DNA from 4 places in the Rhodoplanes azumiensis genome. Region 1 is predicted to be linked to each of the others. Evidence: riboswitches for the same ligand, from Rfam matches in the RefSeq annotation. Region 1 holds a riboswitch; each other region holds the start of a gene.
The links. A riboswitch is a leader RNA that binds a small molecule or an ion and turns the genes downstream of it on or off. The one in region 1 is predicted to bind cobalamin.
Positions count from the first base shown of each region.

Region 2: it holds a riboswitch for cobalamin, as region 1 does, so the genes downstream of both, ACFSOX_RS03110 (cysteine-rich small domain-containing protein) here and ACFSOX_RS17775 (FecCD family ABC transporter permease) in region 1, are expected to answer to the same signal.
Region 3: it holds a riboswitch for cobalamin, as region 1 does, so the genes downstream of both, ACFSOX_RS00650 (energy-coupling factor ABC transporter permease) here and ACFSOX_RS17775 (FecCD family ABC transporter permease) in region 1, are expected to answer to the same signal.
Region 4: it holds a riboswitch for cobalamin, as region 1 does, so the genes downstream of both, ACFSOX_RS11960 (TonB-dependent receptor) here and ACFSOX_RS17775 (FecCD family ABC transporter permease) in region 1, are expected to answer to the same signal.

Region 1 is NZ_JBHUIW010000022.1:85,185-89,275, reverse strand. It holds gene ACFSOX_RS17785 (beta/alpha barrel domain-containing protein) at 1-192, shown strand, start outside; gene cbiB (adenosylcobinamide-phosphate synthase CbiB) at 221-1,201, opposite strand; cobalamin riboswitch at 1,510-1,717, shown strand; gene ACFSOX_RS17775 (FecCD family ABC transporter permease) at 1,894-2,880, shown strand; gene ACFSOX_RS17770 (ABC transporter ATP-binding protein) at 2,877-3,656, shown strand; gene ACFSOX_RS17765 (ABC transporter substrate-binding protein) at 3,872-4,091, shown strand, end outside.
Region 2 is NZ_JBHUIW010000002.1:283,738-287,828, reverse strand. It holds gene ACFSOX_RS03115 (cobyric acid synthase) at 757-2,343, opposite strand; gene ACFSOX_RS03110 (cysteine-rich small domain-containing protein) at 2,340-2,672, opposite strand; cobalamin riboswitch at 2,920-3,144, opposite strand; gene thrS (threonine--tRNA ligase) at 3,419-4,091, shown strand, end outside.
Region 3 is NZ_JBHUIW010000001.1:140,272-144,362, forward strand. It holds gene ACFSOX_RS00635 (energy-coupling factor ABC transporter ATP-binding protein) at 1-405, opposite strand, end outside; gene cbiQ (cobalt ECF transporter T component CbiQ) at 402-1,133, opposite strand; gene ACFSOX_RS00645 (energy-coupling factor ABC transporter substrate-binding protein) at 1,117-1,419, opposite strand; gene ACFSOX_RS00650 (energy-coupling factor ABC transporter permease) at 1,416-2,114, opposite strand; cobalamin riboswitch at 2,192-2,436, opposite strand; gene ACFSOX_RS00655 (threonine-phosphate decarboxylase) at 2,621-3,664, shown strand; gene tcuB (tricarballylate utilization 4Fe-4S protein TcuB) at 3,635-4,091, opposite strand, start outside.
Region 4 is NZ_JBHUIW010000012.1:66,508-70,598, reverse strand. It holds gene ACFSOX_RS11975 (response regulator) at 1-269, opposite strand, end outside; gene ACFSOX_RS11970 (NAD kinase) at 478-1,260, opposite strand; gene cutA (divalent-cation tolerance protein CutA) at 1,350-1,685, shown strand; cobalamin riboswitch at 1,901-2,108, shown strand; gene ACFSOX_RS11960 (TonB-dependent receptor) at 2,311-4,091, shown strand, end outside.

The DNA.
Region 1 (4,091 bases):
GTGGCGATGTCGTCCGCCGTGATGCTGCGCGGCTTCGAGGTTCTTTCCGAATCGCTCGCCGAATTCGCCGCATATCTGGACCGCAAGGACGTGAGTGCGCGTGATCTGATCGGGCGTTCCGCCGACAGCCGCAAGACGTTCGCCGAGATGCCGCTGCGGGCCGACAACTGGCGCCGCTACGTGCCGGCGTGACGAGTCCAACGGTCCGCCGGCGACGTGATCAGATCGCCAGCGCGAGCGCGACGGCGCCGAGCAGCGCCGCGGTCCCGCCGAAAGCCACCCGGAACAGCACGAGGGCGCGGCGGATGTCGGCCGGCGTCGCCTCGGCGCGGCCGTCGCCCATCCAGGCAGCCTCCACGCGCGCGCCGCCGTAGACGCGCGGGCCGGCGAGCCGCAGGCCGAGCGCGCCCGCCATCGCCGCCTCGGGCCAGCCGGCGTTCGGCGAGGTGTGCCGGCCGGCGTCGCGGCGCAGCGCGGTCCACGCCCTGCGCCAGGAGGCGCCCGGCACGACGAATGCGGCCCCGACCAGCATCAGCCCGGTCAGGCGCGAGGCCGGCAGGTTGACGAGATCGTCGAGCCGCGCCGCCGCCCAGCCGAAGGCGCGGTGCCGTGCGGTCTTGTGGCCGATCATCGAGTCGGCCGTGTTGATCGCCTTGTAGGCCAGCATGCCGGGCAGTCCGGCGGCCAGGAACCAGAAGGCCGGCGCCGTCACGCCGTCGGAAGCGTTCTCCGCCAGGCTCTCGATGGCGGCGCGACATACCGCGGCCTCGTCGAGCGTCGCCGGATCGCGCCCGACGATTTTTGCGACCTCGCGGCGGCCGCCCGAGAGACCTTCGGAGTCGAGGGCGTCGGCGACCGCCCGCACGTGACGGTCGAGACTGCCGGCGGCGATCAGCACCGCGACCGCGATCACGGCGATCACCAGGCCGACCGGCCGGGTCGCCGCGGCGAGCCCGCCGAGCCCGGCGCCGGCCGTGATCGTGACGGCGAGCAGAACCAGGACCGTGAGAACGCCGGCCCCGCGCCGCACCGCGTCGGGCCAGGCCGGCCGGTTGAGCGTCTGGTCGAGCCGCGCGATCAGCGCGCCGATCCACGACACCGGATGGCCGATCGCCTTGAACACGACAGCCGGATAGGCGACCCACGCCTCCAGCACGGCGGCGACAACGAGAACGAGGAGGCGGTCGTGAACGTCGAGCATCGCGGCATCCGGGGCCGCGCAGCCGCGGCGGTCATTGCGGGCGCGGCATACACCGGTCTTCGGCGAAGGTCACGGGAGGCCCTGTCTCACCTCTCCCCGCGCGCGGGGAGAGGTCGACATCTGCGCCTGTGGCGCAGATGTCGGGTGAGGGGGCGTCGCCGCGAGTCCGGGCTCACGCGAGTCTCTGCTTTGCGGAGGCGCCCCCTCACCCGACTCGCCGCTGCGCGGCGAGCCACCCTCTCCCCGCCTGCGGGGAGAGGGAACGAACCACGCGGCTCCCCGTCCTTGTGCCCGAATGCCCGCCGTGGTTTAACGCCGATGTCGTCGGTGCCTCCACCCGGAGGTGAAACGGGAACACGGTAAGGACGCCCTCCGATCCGAGAGTGTCCGAAACCGCGGCTGCCCCCGCAACTGTGAGCGGAGCTCCTCGTCCGAACGCCACTGGCCGCAGCGGCCGGGAAGGCGGACGAAATCCGATCCGCGAGCCAGGAGACCGGCCGGCGACAGGCACGTTCGGTCGACGGTGGGTCGACGGAGGATTTCCCTTGAAGCTGTCCGACGCGGCCCGCACCGCCGTCGCCGACCCGCTCGCGGAGCGGGACCGCGCCCGCGACATTGCACGAGACAATTCGGCACGCGACGATTCGGCAGGCGATGATTCGGCACGCGACGCATCGCGCCGCCGTGCGTCGGTGATCCTCGCGCTTTTCGCGCTCGTCGTCGTGCTGGTGCTGCTGTCGCTCGGCCTCGGCTCGGTGCGGCTGTCGCCCGCCGAGGTCGCGACCGCGTTGTTCGGCGGCGGCAGCGAGGAGAGCCGCATCATCGTCCAGGAGATCCGGCTGCCGCGGGCGATCCTCGGCGTCGCGGTCGGCGCCGTGCTGGGTCTCGCCGGCGCCGCCCTGCAGGGACTGCTGCGCAACCCGCTCGCCGCGCCGGAGCTGTTCGGCGCGCCCCAGGCGGCGGCTTTCGGGGCCGTGCTGGTGATCGCCACCGGGCTCGCCGACGTGCTCTCCTTCGCGCTGCCGCTCGCCGCCATCGCGGCCGCCTTCGTCTCGGTGTTCGTGCTGCTGGCCGTCGCCGGCCGCAATGCGAGCCTGCTGCTGCTGATCCTCGCCGGGCTCGCGCTCTCGGCGCTGGCCGGGGCCGGCACGGCGCTGACCATGAATCTCGCGAAAAATCCGTTCGCGGCGCTGGAGATCACGTTCTGGCTGCTCGGCTCGCTGGAGGATCGCAGCCAGCGACACGTGGCGCTGGCGCTGCCCTTCGTGCTCGCCGGCGGCGCGCTGCTGCTGTCGCAGCGCCATGCGTTCCGGGTGCTGAGCCTCGGCGAGGAGACGGCCGCGAGCCTCGGCGTCGACGTCGCCCGCACGCGGCTTCTCGTGATTCTCGGCGTCGCGCTCGGGGTCGGCGGCTCGGTCGCCGTGTCGGGCACGATCGGCTTCATCGGCCTCGTCGGGCCGCATCTCGCCCGCCCGCTGGTCGGCCCGGATCCGGCCCGCCTGCTGGTGCCGAGCGCGCTGCTCGGCGCCGCGCTGCTCACCGCCGCCGACATCGCGGTGCGGCTGCTGCCGGCCACCACCAGCGTGCGGGTCGGCGTGCTCACTGCGCTGATCGGCGTGCCGTTCTTCCTGTGGCTGATCGTGCGGGAGCGCCGTTCGCTCGGCGGAGGCGTGTCGTGACCGCCCCCTATCTGGCCGCCGAGGAGCTGACCGTCGCGGTCGGCGGACGCGACGTGATCGCGGGCGTCTCTCTGACGGCTTCGCGCGGACAGCTGATCGCGCTGGTCGGCCCCAACGGCGCCGGCAAGACGACGCTGCTTCGCGCGCTCGCCGGCCTTCTGCCGTCACGCGGCGGTCTGACGGTCGGCGGCGAGGCCGTGACGTCGTTGGCGCCGCGCGAACGCGCGAAGCGATTCGCGTATCTGCCGCAGGGGCATGTGGTGCACTGGCCGCTGCCGGTGCGCGACGTCGTCGCGCTCGGACGTTATCCGCACGGCGCCGTCGATCCGGCGCGGCTGTCGCGCGGCGACGCCGAGGCGGTGGCGCGCGCCATGCGGATCGCCGATCTCGATGCGCTCGCCGACCGCCCCGTCACCGAATTGTCCGGCGGCGAGAAGAGCCGCGTCGCGCTCGCCCGCATGCTGGCCGTCGAGGCGCCCGTGGTGCTGGCCGACGAGCCGGTCGCCTCGCTCGATCCCTATTATCAGCTCGAGGTGCTTGGCCTCCTGCAACGCACGGCGCGCGCCGGCGCGCTCGTCGTCGTCGTGACGCACGATCTCGGCCTCGCGGCGCGCTTCGCCGATCGCGTGCTGGTGCTCGCCGCCGGCCGCCTGGTGATCGACGGCACGCCCGAGGAGGCGCTCGGCGAAGACCCGCTCGCCGAGGTGTTCCGCATCACCGCCTGGCGCGGCGGCGCCGCCGACCAGCCCGTCGTGGTGCCATGGTCGGCGGTGTGATGCTGCTGCTCGGACATCGGCGTATGTCGTCGTGGCTTTCCCCCCACCCCCGACCCCTCCCCGACAATCGCAAGGGCGAATGGGGGGAGGGGAGTCGATTCATCTCGACGGTCATCGGGCAAGGCGCCTCGGGCTCCCCTCCCCCCGCGAGCGAAGCTCGTGGCGGGGAGGGGGCGGGGGTGGGGGGCCTGCAGCGTTTCCGCGGCTGTTTGCGCATGTTGCTCGGCGCAATCGCTGCGACAGTCGCCGTCATCCTCACGTTCGCTTCCGCGACGTCCGATCCTCCGAAAAAAATCGTCTCGCTCAATCTCTGCACGGATCAGCTTCTGCTCAGCCTCGCCGATCCTGATCAGATCGCCGGCCTGAGCCCCTATGCGCGTGATCCGACGCTCTCCTGGGCGGCTGCCGAGGCGGTGCGGTTTCCGGTGATGTCGG
Region 2 (4,091 bases), on a different contig from region 1:
GACGAAAAAACTCACGCGAACGCGACGCAAACTCACGACCACTCAACGCTCACTCAACACTCACTCAACGCTCACTCAACGCTCACTCAACGTTTACTCCACGCTCACTGACGCTACGCGCACTCTCGTCGGACGGATGACGACGCGGGACGCGACGCATTCCAGGCACGGGCCCGCTTTACGCACATCCACGAAGCAGGCACACAGGCTCCGACGGCGCGCGCCACAGCGCGCGTCGTGGCTCGACTGACATCACAGGATCGGCCCGACCGCGACCTCGCACGCCGACGACAGTGTCGTCGATGCGACGGCGTGCTCACGTCGGCGCATCGGCCACGCGCACCCGGTCGGGCGCGGATCCCGCTGCACAGCCGCCGACGCGGTCACGTCGACCCGGATGTCCGATGTGAGATGTGCTGGCTCCCCCTGTCCCCGATCGAACCGTGACTCGGCAATTTGGCGGCTTTGTGATCGGCTTTAAGAATTCGTTAGGGATTGTGTCCGGCCCGACGTGTCTTGCGCGATTCGCTCCAGCAAACTGCCTCGGCCGACGAGCAGAGCGACCGAACAAATCATTTTCGTGCGGCGCGAATTCTTGTGACGGAGAACGCCGTTGCACGCGAAAATGCCGTTCCTTCGGAACGGCGGTCCGAGGAAATGACGCCGCGCGAGGAGGGGGCGTCCCGCGAGGACGGGAGCATGGCCTTCGCCGTCGGGCCGGCGAGCGGTCGCGGCACGGCCCGACGGCGGCCACCGTCACCGGGCGAGCGCGAGGAGCGCATCGAGATCGAGATTTTCCTCGCAATGATCGGCGAGCGCCTCGATCGCGGCCTCGGTGCGCTGCACGAAGTCGAGGCCGGAAGCCTGCGCCCCGACGGACCGGAGCCAGTGGCTGCGGAACGCATCGGCCCCGAACAGGCCGTGCACATAGGCACCGGCGATGCGGCCGTCGGCCGACATCGCACCCTCCGGCCGGATGTGCCCCGCCCCGTCGTCCAACATCAGCCACGGTCGTGACAGACCCGGCCCCGTGGTGCGGCCCATGTGCATCTCGTAGCCGGTGACGCGACAGCCGCTGAAGCGATCCACCGCGTCGACGTCGACGAGTCGCTTGTCGCCGCCGATCTCGGTCTCGACGTCGAGGAGGCCGAGGCCGCGGGTCTCGCCCGACGCACCCTCGTTGCCCTGCGGATCGCGCACCACGCGGCCGAGCATCTGGAACCCGGCGCACAGCCCGAGCACCCGGCCGCCGCGGCGCGCATGGGCGAGAATGTCGATGTCCCAGCCCTCCCGGCGCAACACGTCGAGATCGCTCCGGGTCGCCTTCGAGCCGGGCAGAATGATCACGTCCGTGTCGGCCGGGATCGGGTTGCCGGGCTGGACGAAGCGCAGCGCGACGCCCGGCTCGGCCGCGAGCGGATCGAGGTCGTCGAAATTGGCGATACGCGAGAGCCGCGGCACCGCGACATTGAGGCCACGCCCAAGCGTCTCGGCCGGCCGCTCCAGCGCGAGCGAGTCCTCGGCGGGCAGCCGGTCGGCAGTCGGGAACCAGCGCAGCACGCCGAGGAACGGCCAGCCGGTCTGTTCCGTGATGGTCTTCACGCCGGGCTCGAACAGCGAGAAGTCGCCGCGGAACTTGTTGACGACGTAGCCGACCACGCGGGCGCGGTCGGCCGGATCGAGCAGCGCATGGCTGCCGACGATCGCCGCCATGGTGCCGCCGCGGTCGATGTCGGAGAGAATCACGACCGGCAGGTCGGCCTGCTCGGCGAGATGCATGTTGGTGATGTCGGAGCGGCGCAGATAGATCTCGGCGCCCGAGCCGGCGCCCTCGACCAGCACCAGATCGGCCTCGGCGCGCAGCCGGTCGAGGCTGTCGAGAATGGCCGGCATCATGCCGTGGCGCATGCGGTGATAGATGCGGGCCGGGCAGTTGCCGAGCACGCGCCCGCGCAACACCACCTGCGAGCCGATGTCGGTCTGCGGCTTGAGCAGCACCGGGTTCATGTGGATCGACGGCGCGGCCTTGCAGGCGCGGGCCTGCAGATGCTGCGCCCGGCCGATCTCGCCGAACACGATCTCGCCGTCCGGTCCCGGGGGAAGATCGCTGTCGGCCGCCACGGCGGCGTTGTTGCTCATGTTCTGCGCCTTGAACGGACGCACCACGAGGCCGCGGCGCGTGAAGGCGCGGCAGAGGCCGGCCACCACCATGCTCTTGCCGACATCCGAGGCGGTGCCCTGGATCATCAGCGCGCGGGCGCGGCGCCGCAGCCGCTGCGCGGCGGGCGTGAAGGCGATGCGGGAGACGAGGCCCGCGATCTGGGCGTCGACGTCGATGGTCATGATTTGGTCCGAACGGGCTTCTGCCGGTAAGGCCGAGTCTGCTCCTGCCCGTCCCAGATCACCGGCCGCTCGAGCCACTTCTGGATGAAATTCCAGGCGCCGCGGGTGCCGTTGTGCGGCAGCGTGCAATCCGAGCAGTCCTTGCGCCGCGTCCCGTTGCGGTCGGTGAAGACCTTGTAAGGACCGGGGCAACGGTAAGCGATCAAGGGGCAGTAGCAGAACAGGCAGTTGAACTGCCCGCGCACGCCGGAATGGCAGGGCAGGAACGGACAGGCCGTGTTGGTGAAGCCCTTGAAGGCTTCGTTGGTGGTCGTGTCCTTCGGCTGCATGCGAGGCCCCGGCGTGTGCGAGCGCGGCGGCGACGGCGTCGCCACCGTCTGAACGCGCAGGCGGCCCGCCGGCGAGCGGCATCGCCCGCCGACACGTCGCGCCGCGGATGTGGACGAGGACGGGTTCGAATGCCGGTCACGGCGGCACGGGCCTCGCACCGCCGACCGTCACGCGGACCGATCACGTGAAAACGGAATCAGAGTCGGGTGATCATGAGCGCTCCCCTTTCGACCCACCGTCGAACGGAATGGACCAGCGTCTCCGGCCGGTCTCCTGGCTCACGGATCATGGTCCCCGATCACCTTCCCGGGACTTGCCCTGATGGCGTCCCAGTGGCTCACGATCGGCGACGATCCGTCCACAGTTGCGGGGGCAGCCGCGGCATTGGCGAGAGCTCGTCGAACGAGCGCTCGCCGGACCGCGTTCCCGTTTCACCTCTCGACGAGAGGCACCGAAGACCGTTTCAAATGAGCACGAAGCGGAGTGGCGTGCAAGGGCGGGCCATCCCGGAATCGGGTGCGGACCTTCACGACGGTGGCGATGTCGCCGGCGCGATGACGATGTCGTCGCGGCGCCGTGCGCGAAATCCAGGGCGCGCCACGATCGGCGCGCCGCGATCGCCCCGCGGGCCGATCACGGCCCGGCCGGCCTTGCGCTTCGCCCCCGCCCTGCTATATCCCTCGCGCATCGACAGAATCCGCTTACCTGCGTTCGTAGGCAGCGAGTGAGCAACAGGAGTTTGCGAATGGTCGCCCTGACCTTTCCCGACGGCGCGCGTCGGGAGTTTCCGAACGGCACCACCGGTCTCGACATCGCCAAGGGCATCTCGCCCTCCCTCGCCAAGCGCACCGTCGCGATGGCGCTCGACGGCGTGCTCGTCGATCTCGCCGACCCGATCGAGCAGGACGCCGCGATCGAGTTCGTGTCGCGCGACGATCCGCGCGCCCTCGAGTTGATCCGCCACGACGCCGCCCATGTGATGGCCGAGGCCGTGCAGACGCTGTGGCCCGGCACCCAGGTCACCATCGGCCCGGTGATCCAGAACGGCTTCTACTACGACTTCTTCCGCAACGAGCCGTTCACCCCGGACGACTTCGCCGCGATCGAGAAGACGATGAAGGAGATCATCGCGCGCGACAAACCCTTCACCAAGGAGGTGTGGTCGCGCGACGAGGCCAGGCAGGTCTTTCGGGACAAGGGCGAAAGTTTCAAGGTCGAGCTGGTGGACGCGATCCCCGAGGATCAGACCATCAAGATCTACAAGCAGGGCGACTGGTTCGACCTGTGCCGCGGCCCGCACATGACCTCGACCGGCAAGATCGGCACCGCCTTCAAGCTGATGAAGGTCGCGGGCGCCTATTGGCGCGGCGACAGTAACAATCCGATGCTGACCCGGATCTACGGCACCGCCTGGGCCA
Region 3 (4,091 bases), on a different contig from region 1:
CCGCTCGGCGAGATCGGCGATGCCCATCACCTGGAGCGCATCGGCGACGCGGCGGCGCACCGCGTCGTCGGCGAGGCCGAGATTGAGCGGCCCGAACGACACGTCCTCTTCGACAGACGCGGCGAACAGCTGATCGTCGGCGTCCTGCAGCACCAGCCCGACGCGGCGGCGCCAGGCGGTCAGGTCGGCGCGGGCGTATCCGACCGGCGCGCCGTCGAGCAGCACCCGGCCGCGCTGCGGCCGCAGCGTGCCGTTGAGGTGCAGGAGCAGCGTCGTCTTGCCGGCGCCGTTGGGGCCGAGAATGGCGAGGCGTCGCCCGCGCCGCACGACGAGATCGAGGTCCGACAAGGCCGGGCCGCCGTCCTGATAGGCGTAGGTCAGGCCTTGCGTTTCGAGCAGGGTCACCGCGCCCACAACCCCAGCCCGGCGACCCCGGCCTCGATCGCGACGATCAGCGCGAGCACCGGCCGGGAGACCGGAGTCCGACGCGACAGCACGCGCATCTCGCCGGTCCAGCCGCGCGCCGCGAGGCCGACCTCCAGGCGCCGCGCCCGATAAAGCGATCGCGGCAGCAGATTGGCGATCAGCAGGCCGAGCGAGCGCAGCCGGCGGCCGGCGCCGGCGTGACCGAGACGCGCCGCCTGGGCCGCGTCCATGGCCAGCGCAGTCGCGCCGAAAAGAAACAGAAACCGATACGTCAGCAGGGCGATCTCCGCGATCTCGCCGGGCAGGCCGAGACGGCGCGCCCCGGCGACCAGATCGGTCGCCGGCGTCGTCAGGGCGAGGAACAGAAGCGCCGTCACACAGGCCAGCGCGCGCGCCGTCGTTCCGGCCGCGGTCGCCAGGCCGTCCGGCGCGAGGCCGATGCCGCCGTCGCCGACCTGCAGGGCGAGCGACAGCGATCCGACCAGCAGGAAGCCGACGGGCGCCGCCACGCAGGCGAGCCAGGTTCGCGGCGACACCCGCGCGCCGAGGAGCGTCGCCGCCGTCATCACGACGGCGACCACCGGAGCGACCGGGAACGGCGGGAAGACGAGGGCGAACGCCATCATACCGAAGGCCAGGACGGATTTCTCGGCGAGCGAGCGCGACCGCCAGCGGTTGAGGTGGGCCGCCCTATCGACGGGAGACATTGTCGGATGCGGACGATCGGCCGTGCCTTCGGCCGATCACGTAACCGAGCACGCCGGCACCGAGCGCCGCCTGCAAGGCGAACAGAAGGCTCTGGATCTCGCCGTTGGGCGGCGTCCACAGCGGCTTGAACCACGGCTCGTAGCCGGGGCGCGCCTCGGCGATGGCGCTCGCCGCCTGATCGTCGGTGCCCTTGAACTCGCCCTCGATGCCCGGCAGGAGGAGGGGGGCGGCGACGATGGCGGCCGCGAGCGCGATCAGCAGCCACGAGGATCGCTTGGAGATCATCGCTCGGTCCCTCCGGCGAGCCCGTGCGCGCCTTCGCGCGAGCCAGCGCGCATCTCGCCCCGCATCTCGGCGAGCAGGCCCGGCGAGGCCTCGAGCGCGTTGATCACCACCACGGTCAAGAGGCCCTCGGCGATCGCCAGCGGGATCTGGGTGACGGCGAAGATGCCGCCGAATTTCGCGACGGCACCGAGCACGCCCGAGCTCGCGTCCGGATAGGCGATCGCGAGCTGCACCGAGGTCGTGAGATAGGTCGACAAGTCCCCCAGCATGGCGGCACAGAACACCGCGACGCTGGCCCCCAGGCCGAGCCTGCGCGCCAGCCGCCACACCGACCAGCTCACCCACGGCCCGACGATCGCCATCGAGAACACGTTGGCGCCGAGCGTCGTCAGGCCACCATGGGCGAGCAGCAGTGCCTGGAACACGAGGACGATGGTCCCGAGCACGGCCATCACGGCGGGGCCGAACAGGATGGCGCCGAGCCCGGTGCCGGTCGGGTGCGAGCACGAGCCGGTGACGCTCGGGATCTTCAGGGCCGACATCACAAACGTGAAGGCGCCGGCCGCCGCGAGCATCATCTTGGTCTGCGGCTCGTCCCGCAGGATGCGCCGCATCCGGACCGCCCCGGCGATCACGAACGGTGCGGACACCGCGAACCAACCGGCCGCGTGGCCGACCGGCAGATAGCCTTCCATGATGTGCACGCGAAAACCCTCCCGACGGCTGCGCGTGCGCCTCGTCAGGCCCCGGAACACCCCGCCCGGAACCATTCGCGCACGCCACCTCGATGGCAGGTCTCCTGACTCGCGGCTCGCCGGCTCCAGCGCCGTCTTCCCGGCCGTCGCGCAGTCCCGATCGGAGGGGGAGACTGCGGCCAGTGACGAACCCGCGCGAGAGCCTCACCGCCTACAGTTGCGGGGGCAGTTGCGGCCTGAGCGCCCGCGGGCGCCGCACCGCATTCCCTTTTCACCCCGCGCCGGACCGACGGCGCGAGGAACCATCGCGGCGACATTAGGCGCACGGCGGGTTCCGGCGCAAGCATCCGGCCGTCCGGTTTCGCCCGTATCGGCGGCGACGCGGTCAGCCGATTGCACCGCGCCGGGCGCCGGGCTAAGCCTCGCCGGCCGCGACGGCCGTCGCCGGACCGAAGTCCGCGGCCGAAACGGGCAGATCGATCTGAGGCGACCGATTGGGCGGACCGATGCAGCCGAGGAACGAGGCGATCCTGCGCGGGCACGGCGGGCGTGTCGACGAGGCCGAGCGACTCTATCCGGAGGCACCGACCCCGTGGATCGACCTGTCGACCGGCATCAATCCGCACGCCTATCCGGTGCCGGCGGTCGACCCCGAGACGTATCGCCGGCTGCCGCTCGGCCGCGACATCGACCGGCTGACCGATGCCGCCGCGGCGGCCTATGGGCGACCGACCGGCACGGCGCTGCTGCCGGTGCCGGGCAGCGAGCTCGCCATCCGGCTGCTGCCGGTCGTTCTCGGACCGCGCCTCAGGGTCGGCGTCGTCGGCCGCACCTACTCGTCGCACGCCGCCGCCTGGGAGGAGACCGGAGCCACGGTGCGGCCGCTGCCGGCCCTGCCGGATCCGGCGGCTCGTGACCTCGACGTCGTCGTGCTGGTCAACCCCAACAATCCGGACGGCGCGGCCGTGCCGCGCGCGGACCTCCTCGCCTTCGCCGAGGCGTGGACGGGGGCGGGGCGCAAGCTGATCGTCGACGAGGCTTTCGCCGACGTCGCGCCCGAGCTGTCGCTGCTCGCCGCCGACCGGCTGCCGGACGGCGTCGTGGTGCTGCGCTCGCTCGGCAAGTTTTTCGGACTCGCCGGCCTGCGCGTCGGTTTCGTCGCGGTGGCGGAGCGGGCCGCGATGCCGTGGCGGCGGCGGCTCGGCGACTGGCCCGTGTCGGGACCGGCCTGCGCGATCGCGGCCTCCGCGCTCCTCGACACGGCCTGGACGACGACGATGCGCGAACGTCTCGCCGCCGACCGCACCCGGCTCGAGGGAATTCTCTCGGGCGGCGGCTTGCGCATCCTCGGCGGCACCGACCTGTTCGTTCTCGCCGAAGGCCCGCCGGGCCGCGATCTCGTGGACGCCCTCGCGCATGCCGGCATTCTGGTGCGCGGGTTCCCGCACACGCCGAACCGCTATCGCTTCGGTCTGCCGGCCGACGAGCCCGCCTTCGCGCGGCTCGCCGCGGCGTGCCGCTCACTCGCCGCCGCTGCGCCGGGGCGGTGAGGCGACGCGGTCGATGGCGGCGCGCAGCAGCGCCGCCGCGCGGAAGGGCGCGTGCATCATCTTGCTCGCCGGCAGCACCAGGAAGAAGCCGGTGACCAGGCCGAGATGGAGCGTCAGCGTCACGCCCATCAGCATGGTCTCGCGCAGCCCCAGCACGGCGAGGCCGCTCGCCGCGACGAGCCCGAGCAGCCCCAGGAAGATCAGGTTCAGCCGCGTCTCGCCCGGCTCGGTCGCCGCCGTGTCGGCGCGCCGCTCGACCGACACGAGCCCGCCGATGCCGATCAGCATCGCGACGCCGCCGATCGTGCCGGCGAGCACCGGCAGGCTCAAAAACGGGTAGGGGGCCGGCGCATCGGCGACGTGATGCCAGAGCGCCGCCGACACGGTGGAGAGAATGGTCAGGGCGAAGCCCGTGACCATGACATGA
Region 4 (4,091 bases), on a different contig from region 1:
ATGATGATCGGCACGAACGGGTTGGCGTTGGCACCCGGCTGGCGGATCATCTGGGTGAGCTCGAGCCCGTCGAAGATCGGCATCGCCCAGTCGGTGATCACGATGTCCGGGATGTTATGCGTGAACGCCTCGAGCCCGGCGGCGCCGTCCTCCGCCTCGTACACCTCGCGCGATCCGAACCCGTGCAGCAGCGTGCGCAGGATGCGACGCATGTGCGCGTTGTCGTCGATCAGAAGAAACCGCAGCCGGTTGAAGTCGATGCGGACCATGGCTCACGCGAGACTGACACGATGCCCGAAAGATCAGGCTCGATCCTGCCCGCGAAGCTTTAAGGAAGGGTTTAGGTTAATCGGGCGGGCGGATGCCTCGCGTGTCACGATCAGGGCGCGTCATTCCGGAGTCGCACCGGAGCCCGCGCCCGGACGGCGCGACGCGCCGATCCGGGTGGTGCGCCGCGGAACGACCGGCCACATCGCCTCAGTGGCTGAACTGCTCGCGCAAGATGCGCTCGTCGAGATTGTGGCCGGGGTCGAACAGCATCAGCATCTCGACCGCGTGGTCCATCCGGATGTCGACGTGCTTGACCGAGCGCACCTCGTCGTGGTCGGCGACGGCGGCGACCGGGCGCTTGTCCGCCTCGAGCACCTCGATGGTCACCACGGCGGTGTCGGGCAGCAGCGCGCCGCGCCAGCGCCGCGGCCGAAACGGGCTGATCGGGGTGAGCGCGAGGAGCGGCGAGCCGATCGGGATGATCGGGCCGCCGGTCGACAGATTGTAGGCCGTCGAGCCGGCCGGCGTCGCCACCATGATGCCGTCGGCGGTGAGCTCGCGCAGCCGCGTCTTGCCGTCGACGATGACGTCGAGGCGGGCCGCCTGATAGGTCTGGCGGAACAGCGACACCTCGTTGATGGCACGGTACTCGTGGCCGATGCCGTCGACGTCGAGGGCGCGCATCACGAGAGGGTGGATCACGGTCGCCTCGGCGTCGTGCAGGCGCTCCTTCAGCCCGTGCTCGTGATACTCGTTCATCAGGAAGCCGACGGTGCCGCGATGCATCCCGTAGATCGGCTTGCCGGTGCTCATGAAGACGTGCAGGGTCTTGAGCATCAGGCCGTCGCCGCCGAGCGCGACGATGACGTCGGCCTCGTGCGGATCGACATTGCCGTAGCGCTGGACGAGCCGATTCAGGGCGGCCGTCGCCTCGGGCGTCTGGCTCGCCACGAAGGCGATCCGCTCGATCTCGGCGGGCAGATGGGTCATGCGCGGCTCGTGCGGCGGATCGTGCGGCGGATCGTTCGGCGGTTCGTGCGATACCGGCGCCGCACCGCCGCCGACGCGAAGGAGTGGCGATGGAACGGGTGGTGTTCGTCTATACGACCTTTCCGGGGCTTGTCGAGGCGGAGGAGACCGGACGCGCGCTGGTCGAGGCGCGGCTCGCCGCCTGCGTCAACATCCTGCCCGGGATGGTCTCGCTCTATCGCTGGGAGGGCGCGATCGCGCGCGGCGAGGAGGTGGTGATGCTGATCAAGACCCGGGCGTCGCGCGCCGAGGCGGTGCGGGCGGCCGTCAAGGCGCGCCACTCCTACGCGACGCCGGCCATCCTGGTGCTGCCGATCGAGAGCGTCGATCAGACCTATCTCGGCTGGCTCCTGGCGGAGACCAGGACGGACGCCGAGGAGGAGTGAGCCGCGGTCCACCGCGCGCCGTCAGGTCGTTCCGAGGGCGCGCTTCAGCGCGCGAACCCGGAATCCGGGGGCATGCACCGAGATCGTGGTCGGTTTCCGGGATTGCACCGTCGGTGCGCCCGGAGTGACCAACGGGTGTGGGCGGCGTGCAACACTCCTGCGCCTAATGCGATCGGGTCGTGTCATGCACCATTGACGTTCGGGCGGCGTGCGCCCGAAAGTGCACGCGTGCTGGTTCCCGGCGGGCGACCGCCGGGAGGAAAGAGGGAACACGGAACGCGCATCCGCGAGGATCGCGAAGCCGTGGCTGGACCCGCAACTGTGAGCGGCGAGCCGCATCCGTGATGGCCACTGGGAGACCGGGAAGGCCGGATGCAGCGACGACCCGCGAGCCAGGAGACCTGCCCGCACAGTCACCCAACCGGTGGGCGGGAAGCCCCATACGGAGCGGTCTTTCGCAGCGGTGACACCGTGACCGGCGCGGGGACCGCGATGCGCGTTCGTCTCGTGACGCTTCGTCTCGTGAAGCGTTCAGGCACCGATCGGCCATGGTGGCCGGACGGGCGTCTTTCGCGTCGGCTCATGCAACCCCAACCGCATGACCCCTTCGCGAAGGACGACAGGAATGACCCACGACCATCCAAACGGCGGTAGGGCGGCCCGCGCCGCCGGCCTCGCGATTCTGCTCGGCGGCACCGCGATGCTGCTCGCAGGCACGGCGCGAGCCCAGCAGGCGACGGCGCCCGAGACGACGCTCCCCGACCTCTATGTCACCGCGACCCGGCTCGGCGGCACCGGCAGCGCGCTCGGAATCACGGGCGCGTCGACGACCGTGATCACGGCCGAGGAGATCGAGCGCTCGCCGGAGCAGACGATCCCGGGCATCTTGGCACGCGAGCCCGGCATCCAGGTCTCGAACCTGTACGGCGGCGTCAACGGGGCGCGTGCCACGGTCGACATCCGAGGCTTCGGCGCCACGGGCGCCCAGAACACCCTGATCCTGATCGACGGACGCCGCGTCGACCTGCCCGACCTGCAGACCTTCGACTGGGGCTCGGTGCCGATCAACGCGGTCGAGCGCATCGAGGTGACGCGCGGCAACTCCGGCGGCGTGCTGTACGGCGACGGTGCCGTCGGCGGCGTCATCAACATCGTCACCAAGAAGGCGACGGGGCGGCCCAACGGCGCCCGCGCCGAGGTCGCCTGGGGCTCGTTCGACCAGGTCGAGGGGCGCGGCACCGCCTTCGCGTCGAGCGGGCCGCACGCGATCGCCCTCTACGCCAACGCGGTGCGCTCCGACGGCTATCGCGACAACGGCCGGTATCACCAGACCAACGCCGGCGCCGATTACCGCTACACCCGCGACTGGGGCAGCGTCTATCTCAACACGACGGCGAGCGACCAGGTGCTCGGCCTGCCGGCCGGGCGCCGCGTCGACCCGACGCTCGGGCTCAATCAGCTCGCCGGCGACCGCCGCGGCACCAACACACCGTGGGACTTCGCCAACCAGCAGCAGGCGACCGCGACCACGGGCATGACCTATGACATGACGCCGGGAGCCGAGCTGATCCTCGACGGCGGCGTGCGCGTCCGCAAGCAGCAGGCGGCCTATTTCCCCTCCTGCCTCGACACCTTCACGGGGGTCTTCGACACCGGCTGCCGGCGGCAGATCGGTTCCGCCTACGACACGTCCTATTTCGAGTCCTCGCTCGTCACCTCGTCGGTGACGCCGCGCCTGAAGGTCGACACGACGGTGTTCGGCCTGCCGCTGAAGTCGCTCACCGGCGTCGACGTCTATCACACCGACTATTCGTCGCCGCGCGCCCTGATGGAAGGCGCGGCACCGCTGCATCAGTACGACCTCGACCAGACCTCGCTCGCCGCCTACACGATGAACACGGTCACGCTGTTCTCGACCACCGACGTGTCGGTCGGCGGCCGCGTGCAGCGGACCTCGCTGTCGGCGCGCGACGCCGTGAACGCGGCGGCGCCCGGCTATCTCTACTTCGGCTTCCCGACTGTCGTGCAGGCGAACCCGCTCGACGACACCCAGACCAACCGGGCCTGGCATATCGGCATCGAGCACCGGTTCAATCAGCAGCTCACGTTGTTCGGCCGCACCGCCCAGAGCTTCCGGGTGCCGAATGTCGACGAGCGCATCGGCAGCGCGCCCTGGGGTACGCCGAGCAACTTCGCGCTCAAGACCCAGACGTCGCGCGACTGGGAGGCGGGCGTGAAGGTGACGGCCGGCCCGATGGCCCTGCAATGGAGCATCTACGACATGTATCTGAACGACGAGATCTTCTACTCGCCGTTCACCACCACCAACGTGAATCTCGATCCGACCCGGCGCTACGGCTCCGAGGCGCTGGCGACCATGCGGGTCTCCGACACGGTGCGGCTCAA